Regions from separate parts of the Cellulomonas taurus genome, predicted to be linked through region 1. Evidence: predicted binding sites of a transcription regulator. Region 1 holds the regulator's gene; the other holds the start of a gene.

Evidence for each region. The regulator HrcA, encoded in region 1, represses chaperone genes, less so after heat shock. The targets are predictions, from matches to a motif close to TTNGCACTCGNNNNNNNCGAGTGCNAA.
Region 2: HGK68_RS02690 (FmdB family zinc ribbon protein) is a predicted target of HrcA. The motif match lies at 2,575-2,601, and genes of this name have one in related genera.

Annotation. Positions count from the first base shown of each region.
Region 1 is NZ_CP051884.1:1,130,796-1,135,202, forward strand. Features, by position in the region: gene HGK68_RS05125 (DUF3097 domain-containing protein) at 1-275, opposite strand, end outside; gene HGK68_RS05130 (MFS transporter) at 325-1,797, shown strand; gene hrcA (heat-inducible transcriptional repressor HrcA) at 1,873-2,889, shown strand; gene dnaJ (molecular chaperone DnaJ) at 2,907-4,040, shown strand; gene HGK68_RS05145 (16S rRNA (uracil(1498)-N(3))-methyltransferase) at 4,040-4,407, shown strand, end outside.
Region 2 is NZ_CP051884.1:592,559-596,965, forward strand. Features, by position in the region: gene HGK68_RS02670 (hypothetical protein) at 1-519, shown strand, start outside; gene HGK68_RS02675 (hypothetical protein) at 577-774, opposite strand; gene mscL (large conductance mechanosensitive channel protein MscL) at 825-1,376, opposite strand; gene HGK68_RS02685 (SAF domain-containing protein) at 1,415-2,032, opposite strand; gene HGK68_RS02690 (FmdB family zinc ribbon protein) at 2,151-2,543, opposite strand; gene HGK68_RS02695 (5-formyltetrahydrofolate cyclo-ligase) at 2,687-3,325, opposite strand; gene galU (UTP--glucose-1-phosphate uridylyltransferase GalU) at 3,392-4,294, shown strand; gene HGK68_RS02705 (molybdopterin molybdotransferase MoeA) at 4,331-4,407, shown strand, end outside.

The DNA.
Region 1 (4,407 bases):
GGGGTGGTGGGGCGGTGCGGCACCAGCTCGACCGGCTTGCCGTCGATCCAGAACCCCGGGCCGAGGCGGAAGGTGCGGGTCCGGCCCCGGCGGTCCTCCAGGACGACCACGTGCTCGCCGCCGGACTTCTCCACCCGGGTGATCGCCCCGACCCAGCCGGTGGTCACCTCCTCGACGACCAGACCGCGCTCCGCGGGCACCGGACGGGAGGTCGGGCGCCGGTGCGCCGACCGGGAGTCGGCGGACAGGACATCGTTGCCATAGCGGTCGTTCACGTCCGGCAGCGTAGGTGTGGGCGTCGCCGACCCGTGGTAAGACACGTCGGTGACATCCGCTGCCGCCCCTGACCTGGATCCGAACCGCTGGCGTGCCCTCGGGGTGTGTCTGGCGATCGGGTTCATCACCATGCTGGACGTCTCGATCGTGAACGTGGCGCTGCCGTCGATCGAGAACAGCCTCCACGCGTCGGCGAGCCAGCTGCAGCTGATCGTGGCCGGGTACACGCTCGCCTTCGGGCTGGTGCTGGTGCCCGCCGGACGACTCGGCGACGCCCGTGGTCGCCGACGCCTGTTCCTGATCGGCCTGACCGGCTTCGCGCTGACCAGCCTGGGAGCCGGGCTCGCGCCGTCGGATGAGGTGCTGGCGGTGATGCGCCTGTTGCAGGGTGCCAGCGCGGGCATGGTGAACCCTCAGGTCGTCGGGACGATCCAGCAGCTGTTCTCCGGGTACGAGCGGGGCAAGGCGTTCGGGTACTTCGGCGCCACCATCGGGGTCTCCACCGCGATCGGCCCGGCGCTCGGCGGGCTGATCATCCAGGCGTTCGGCGCCGAGAGCGGGTGGCGGTGGGTGTTCTTCGTCAACGTGCCGGTGGTCGCGGTGGTGCTGCCGCTGGCGCTGCGCTGGCTGCCCCGGGGCACCGGGAACGGGCGCGGGCCGGCGGCGTCGCTCACCCCGAGCGGGCGGCCGCGACTGGACGGGGTCGGGCTGGTGCTGATCGCGCTCGCGGCGACGGCGGTGATGCTGCCCTTCGTGATCACCACCGGCAGCGGTGACGACCCGACCCGGTGGTGGTGGCTGCTGGTCGGGGCGGTGATCGCGGCGGGCACCGTGCTGTGGGAACGCTCGTACCAGCGGCGGACCGGTGCGGCGGTGCTGGACCCGCGGGTGATCGGCGACCCGGCGTTCCGCAACGGCGCGCTGCTGGGGATGGCCTACTTCGCCGGGTTCACCTCGGTGTTCCTGGTGGTGACCATCTACCTGCAGCAGGTCGCCGGGTACACGCCGCTGCAGGCGGGGCTGGTCGGGATGCCGTTCGCGATCGGATCGGCGATCGCCGCCCAGCGCTCCGGGAAGCTGGTCGCCGAACGGGGCCGGGCGCTGGTGGTGATCGGACTGGCGCTGGTGCTGATCGGTCTGGCCGGGACGGACCTGGTGATCCGGATCGTCGACCCGCCCGCGGTGGCCTGGGCGGTGGCCGGCACGCAGATGATCGCGGGCGTCGGCTCCGGGCTGGTCATCTCGCCGAACCAGACCCTGACCCTGGCGAACGTGCCGGTCGAGCGGGCCGGGGTCGCCGGGTCGATGCTGCAGGTCGGTCAGCGGATCGGGTCGGCACTGGGTGTCGCGGTGGCGCTGTCCACCTTCTACTCCGGGCTGGCCGCGGGTCTGGACGGCGGACCGGCCGCCGGGCGCGCGCTGCTGGTCTCCGTGGTCCTGGTCGCTGTGGCGCTCGTGGTCGGCCTGGTCGATCTGCGGGCCCGCCGACGCCCGCAGGAGAGCGCTCGACCCGGGGCGTAGCATTGGCACTCGGTGTCCGAGAGTGCTACTTCCCGGACCCGTGTACGCACGCCCGCGACCAGGAGGAGGTGGACCATGGCCGAGGACCGCAGGCTCGACGTGCTGCGCGCGATCGTCGAGGACTACGTCGCCACCAAGGAGCCGGTCGGCTCGCGTGCCCTGGTCGAACGGCACTCGCTCGGGGTCTCCCCGGCGACCATCCGCAACGACATGGCCGCTCTGGAGGACGCCGGGCTGATCGTCCAGCCGCACACCTCCGCGGGTCGGGTGCCCACCGACAAGGGCTACCGGTTGTTCGTCGACCGCCTGGCCACCATCAAGCCGCTGTCGACCCCGGAGCGCCGGGCGATCGAGACCTTCATGCAGGACGCGGTGGACCTGGACGACGTGGTGGACCGCGCCGTGCGGCTGCTGGCCCAGCTGACCCATCAGGTCGCGGTGGTGCAGTACCCGTCGCTGCGTCGCACGGCCCTGCGGCACGTGGAGCTGGTCCCGGTGTCCGACCGCCACCTGCTGGTGGTCATCATCACCGAGCACGGCCGGGTCGAGCAGCGCACGCTGGAACTGGCCGACCCGTTGGACCTGGCGGCGGTCGCCCGGCTCCGGATGCGGCTGAACGTCGCGGCCACCGGCCGTCGACTGCCTGACCTGGACGCCGCCCTGGCCGGGATCGCCGACGAGGTGGAGCCGGAGTCGAGCGCCCTGCTGCGTGCCGTGGTCGGGGTGATCGAGGACACCCTCGCCGGGGAGAGCGAGGAGCGGGTGGTCGTCGCCGGCACCGCCAACCTGGTGCGCGGCAACACCGACGTGGCCCGCACGCTCAGCCCGGTGCTGGAGGCGCTGGAGGAGCAGGTCGTGCTGCTCCGCCTGCTCACCGACGCCGCCGAGGACGAGGGGGTGTCGGTGCGGATCGGCCGCGAGACCCGGCACGAGGGCCTGGTCGACGCCAGCCTGGTCAGCTCGGGCTACGGCGCCGACGGGGCGGCCGTCGCCCGGATCGCCTCGCTCGGCCCGCTCCGGATGGACTACCCCGGCACCATCGCCTCCGTGCGCGCCGTCGCCCGTTATCTCTCGCGCATCCTTGCCAACTGATTGAGGAAGCTCTTTACGTGAACGATTACTACGAGGTCCTGGGCGTCCCGCGCGATGCCACCGGCGAGCAGATCAAGAAGGCCTACCGCCGGCTGGCGCGGGAGTTCCACCCGGACGTCGCCGGGTCCGACAGTGCGTCGGAGGAGAAGTTCAAGGACGTCCAGCGTGCGTACGAGGTGCTGTCCAACCCGGACAAGCGCCAGATGTACGACCTCGGTCAGGACCCGACCGCCCCCGGTGGCGGCGGTGGCGGTCAGGCGGGTGGCTTCGGCTTCCAGGACATCTTCGAGACCTTCTTCGGGGCGGCCGCCGGTGGCGGGCACCGCGGTCCCATCCCGCGTGCCCGGCGCGGTCAGGACGCGCTGATCCGGCTGGACATCGACCTGGCCGAGGCCACCTTCGGCACCCACCGGCAGGTGCCGATCGACACCGCCGTGGTCTGCCCGACCTGCTCCGGCACCTGCTGCCGCCCGGGGACCTCGCCGCGCACCTGTGAGGTGTGCGGCGGTCAGGGCACCGTGCAGCGGGTCGCTCGTTCCTTCCTCGGCCAGGTGATGACCACCCAGCCGTGCGCCGCCTGCCACGGTTTCGGCACCGTGATCCCGGAGCCGTGCACCGAGTGCGCCGGTGAGGGACGGGTCCGCTCCCGCCGCACCCTGGAGGTCGACGTCCCGGCCGGTGTGGACACCGGCACCCGGATCAAGCTCACCGCCCAGGGTGAGGTCGGCCCCGCCGGTGGCCCGGCCGGTGACATCTACCTGGAGGTGCGCGAGCGGCGGCACGAGACCTTCCTGCGCGAGGGCGACGACCTGCACTGCACGCTCACCGTCCCGATGACCGCCGCCGCCCTCGGCACGGTGCTCACCCTGGACACCCTGGACGGCCCGCAGGAGGTCGACCTGCGACCGGGCACCCAGCCGCAGCAGGTCGTCACGCTGAAGAACCTGGGGGTCGGCCATCTGCACGCCGGTGGCCGCGGCGACCTGCACGTGCACGTGGAGGTCCAGGTGCCGACCGGTCTGGACGACGAGCAGGCGGCCCTGCTGCGCCAGCTGTCCGCCCTGCGCGGCGAGGAGCGGCCGGACGCCCGGTTGCAGGCGGCGAGCACCGGGGTGTTCGCCAAGCTGCGCGACAAGCTCTCGGGTCGCTGATGACCGCGCCGGTCTTCGTGACCGACCCGGGTCAGCTGGACGGCTACCACGCCGGTGACGTGTACCTGCTGCACGGTGCCGAGGGGCGGCACGCCGGGGTGGTGCAGCGCCGGACGGCCGGGGAGCGGATCGACGTGGTGGACGGTGCCGGGGTGCGCCTGGTCGGGGAGATCGCCGCGGTCGAGCCCGAGGGTGTGCGGCTCACCGTGCGGCAGCGGGTCACCGAACCGCCGTCCACGCCCCGCCTGGTGCTGGTCCAGGCCCTGGCCAAGGGTGACCGGGACGAGATGGCGATCGAGGCGGCGACCGAAGTCGGCGTGGACGCGGTGATCCCGTGGCAGGCCGAACGGTCGATCGTGATCTGGCG
Region 2 (4,407 bases), 540 kb from region 1:
GGGGCTGTGCCGACCTCGGGCGACGTGCGGGCCCCCGGCGCAGCTCCGACGTCGGGTGACGCTCCGGCCTCGGGTGGCGCCGCGACCTCCGGTGGCGACCAGGCTCGTCCGGGGGCGGTCCCGGCCCACGACGGCGACGGGGCTCGGCCGCGCACCGGCACGGTTCCGGTGCTGGACGACGACCCGGCCCGTCCGCGGACCGGCACCCTGCCACTGGTCGCCGCCGACATCCCGGGCGTCATGGAGGCTGCCGCGCCGATGACCGGCTCGCTGCCGATCGTGCCGAAGCCCTCCCCGGGCGACGGCCCCGGCCCGCGACCCGATGTGCGGCCGGGACTCCCGATCAGCGCCTATTCCGACGACCAGCTGGACGAGTTGGTCGCGTGGATGCTCGCCGACGGACACGAGCGCACCGAGTCGCAGCTCGCCGCCGAACTGCGGCTGGAGCTCGGGGTGACCCGGCGGGGGTCGCGGGTGGACTCGGTGGTCTCGGCCGCCGTCCGTCGCGCGCTCGGCTGACGGGTCGACACACACCCTCAGGTCGCCGTCCCGCTGTGAACGGGGACGGCGGCCTGCTCACCCCCAGTGCGGCGGCACGTCCCGCAGCAGTTGCTCGTCGTTGGACTCGGCGGGCCGGTCCCCCCAGCCGGTGTCCGAGTCGTCGGCGCTGCGGCGCGGGGTGACCGGACCGGCGTCCTCGCCACCCTGCCTGACCACCCGGCGATGACGTCGCGGCGACGGCTGCGCAGACGGGGGCGTGGACGACTCACTCACCGGAGCATCATCCCACCCCGGGCCGGGCGTTCAGGTGCCGAGCTGTGCCGTCAGGCGCGATGGGCGCCGTGCCCGCCCGCCTCCGGGCTGCCGGGTGCCTCGGGGGTGCCCGGTGCCGGGTACTGCCCGGTGTCGGCCCGCAGGGCGGTGCTGGACTGGGCGGCCAGCAGGTCGCGGATCTCCTGCAGCAGCAGGATGTCCTCGGAGGGCCGCGCGGGCTCCGCCTCGACCCCCTTCTTGCGCCGTTCGGCCAGCTTGTTCAGCGGCAGCACGATGATGAAGTAGATCGCCGCGGCGGTGATCAGGAACTGCAGCAGCGCGTTGAGGATCAGGCCGACATTGATCTCGGCGTCGTTGCGGCCGGAGATGACCCACAGGCTGGAGATGTCCGGCTTGCCGAAGATCATCGCGATGAGCGGCGCGATCAGACCCTCTTGGATCGCGGTGACCACGGCACCGAAGGCGGCGCCGATGACGACGCCGACGGCCAGCTCGATCGCATTGCCGCGGGAGATGAAGTCCTTGAATCCCTGGAACACGGCGCCGAGGCCCTTGGCCCGCTCACCGGCGGCCCGCAGACCCTTGTTCACTGTGTCGCTCATGGCCCCTCGATCCGATCGACTCGCGGCTTTCGCCCGCATCATTCCACGAGGATCGCCGACAGGCCGGTGGAAGCACTCGCCGCGCTCAGCTGTACCGCCTGATCGGGATCGACGGCCAGCAGAACCACACCGTCGTCCGACCCTCGGGTCGGCGGGTCGGTGTCGTCGGAGCCGGGTCGGCTGAGCACCAGGGCACCGGTGGCCACGGTGACCGCCCCGGAGTCGGGCATCGTGCTGACCACGTCCACCCGTCGGCCGGGCATCAGATACCCGACGGTGCTGGCATCGGCGAACCGGACCGGGACGGTCACGGTCCCCGGCGGGCCGGTGTCCAGGGTGTCGGCGAGCAGGGCCGCGACCAACGGCAGCCCGGCCGGGATCTCGACCGCGGTCCGAGCGCCCAGCAGTGTCGTGTCGTCGTCGGTCACCCCGTCGGGCAGCGTGCCGGTGGGCAGCGGGCGACGTGCCAGGTCGTCGACGCCCACGGTGCTGCCGAGCGGGATGTCGCGGGCGGCGACCAGCACGGTGCTGGTCGGCGGGCCGGGGGAGCGGATCGCCTGCACCAGGAGCAGAGCCGCCAGGGCGAGGCACAGGGCGGCGGCGGGTCGGCGGCCCCGCCACAGCAGGCGGCGCAGGCTCGGGGGAAGGCGGTCCATACGCCGACGCTAGGCACGGTCGAGGGCGCATCGTCCGGACAGCACACAACCCCTGGGGACGGCCGAAGGGCCCCAGGGGTTGTGGACAGGTGAGGGCCCCGGTGATCCGGGGAGCGGCTCAGCTCGCGGCGGGCGCGGAACCGCCGGAGGAGCTCGACCCGGAGCCGGACGACGCGCCACCCGAGCTGGACGAGCCGCTCGCGCCGTTGGACGCACCGCTGGTCGAGCCGGAGCCGGTCGACGTGGTGCCACCCGACGTCGCCGAGCCGCTCGCGCCGGAGGTCCCGGTCGACGCGGTGCCGGACTTGGCGGGGGCGCTGCTCGACGTGGAGCCGGAACGCGAGTCGGTGCGGTAGAAACCGGAGCCCTTGAACACCACGCCGACGCTGGAGAACAGCTTGCGCAGCTTGCCGCCGCAGTTCGGGCACTCGGTGAGCGCCTCGTCGCTGAACGACTGGTGGATGTCGAAGGAGTGGCCGCACTCGGTGCAGGTGTAGGCGTAGGTGGGCACTGCTCGTCTCCCGAGGATCAACTGGCCGGGTCTGGCACTCCCGGCGTCCGAGTGCCAATGATACGCGCCCGGTCCAGTCGGCTCGCTCCGCACCGACGCCGCGCTGGGCGGACTCACTGCGAGGCGTCCGGCGAGGGGCCGCGTCAGCGCGGCAGCGGGTGCCAGCCCTCCGGCGTCGCCACCATGTCCACCCGGCGGTCGTGCTGCTCGCGGGGCAACGGGTGGGTGTCGGCGTCGTAGACCTCGTCGGCGAACACCAGGGCGACCACCGGCACACCGGGCCGGGCGTGCTGCAGGGCGCGGTCGTACCAGCCGCCACCCTGGCCGAGCCGGGTGCCCGAACTGTCGACCGCGAGGGCGGGGGCCAGGATCAGGTCGGCGCGGGACAGTCCCTCGGCGCCGAGCGAGGGCGTACCCGGCTCCGGCGGCCGACCCGGTGCGCGCTGCACCAGATCTTCCGGCCCCGCGTAGGCCGCCCACTCCCGGGACAGCCCGGCGCCGAGCACTGGCAGCAGCACCTCGATGCCCCGCTCGGACAGCAGCTCCAGGATGGCGGTGGTGTCCGGCTCGGAGGGGCGCGCACTGTAGGCGGCGACGCAGCGGGCCTCGTCCAGTCCGGGCAGGGTGCTCACCACCCGGGCGAGGGCGGCACCGGCCTCGGCGCGCTGCCGGGCGGAGGTGTGGTGGCGAGCGGCGCGCAACATCGCGCGGAACTCGTCCTTGGTGTCCGTGACGTCCCCGCCGTCCTGGGCAGGCGGATAGGGCTGAGCAGCGGCGCACATGTGTCCAGTGTCGCAAACATTCGATTGGCCGGGCAGGACCATTGGTGTGCCGTTAGCCTCCGGGGCATGGCGATCCACAAGGCAGTCATTCCCGCAGCCGGTCTCGGCACCCGATTCCTTCCCGCCACCAAGGCCACGCCCAAGGAGATGCTCCCGGTGGTGGACCAGCCCGCCATCCAGTACGTGGTGGAGGAAGCCGCCGCCGCCGGACTGGACGACGTGCTGATCATCACCGGCCGCAACAAGGGCTCGATCGAGGACCACTTCGACGCCGCGCCGGAGGTCGAGCGTGCGCTGGAGAAGAAGGGCGACCACGCCCGGCTCGACGCCGTGCGCAGGTCCACCGAGCTGGCCCACGTGCACTTCGTCCGTCAGGGCGACCCGAAGGGCCTGGGGCACGCGGTGCTGCAGGCCGCCGACCACGTCGGTGTGGAACCGTTCGCGGTGCTGCTCGGCGACGACCTGATCGACGCCCGGGACGAGTTGCTGTCCACCATGATCGAGGTCCAGGAGCGGACCGGCGGCTCGGTGATCGCGCTGTTGGAGGTCGACCCGGCGCAGATCTCGCTCTACGGGGTGGCCGAGGCCGAACCGATCGAGGGCGGCGACGACCCGGATCAGGTGCGGGTGACCGCATTGGTGGAGAAGCCCCCGGTCGACGAGGCGCCGAGCAACCTGGCGATCATCGGCCGCTACGTGCTCAGCCCGGCGGCCTTTGACGTGCTGCGGCGCACCGAGCCCGGTCGGGGCGGGGAGATCCAGCTCACCGACGCCCTGGCCGAGTTGGCCACCATGCCCGCGGAGCAGGGCGGCGGCGTATACGGCGTGGTGTTCCGTGGCCGGCGCTACGACACCGGTGACCGCCTGGACTACCTGAAGGCGACCGTGCGACTGGCGGTGGACCGGGACGACCTGGGCCCCGACTTCCGCGGCTGGCTGGTCGAGTACGTGGACGGTCTGCGCGGCTGACCCGACGACGCCCACCGGGGCGTGCAGAATGCGGACATGAGATCCGTCCAGGACCAATTGGCAGCCGTGCTCGCCGCGGTGGGACCGGTGGCACCGCTCGACGTGGTGTTGAC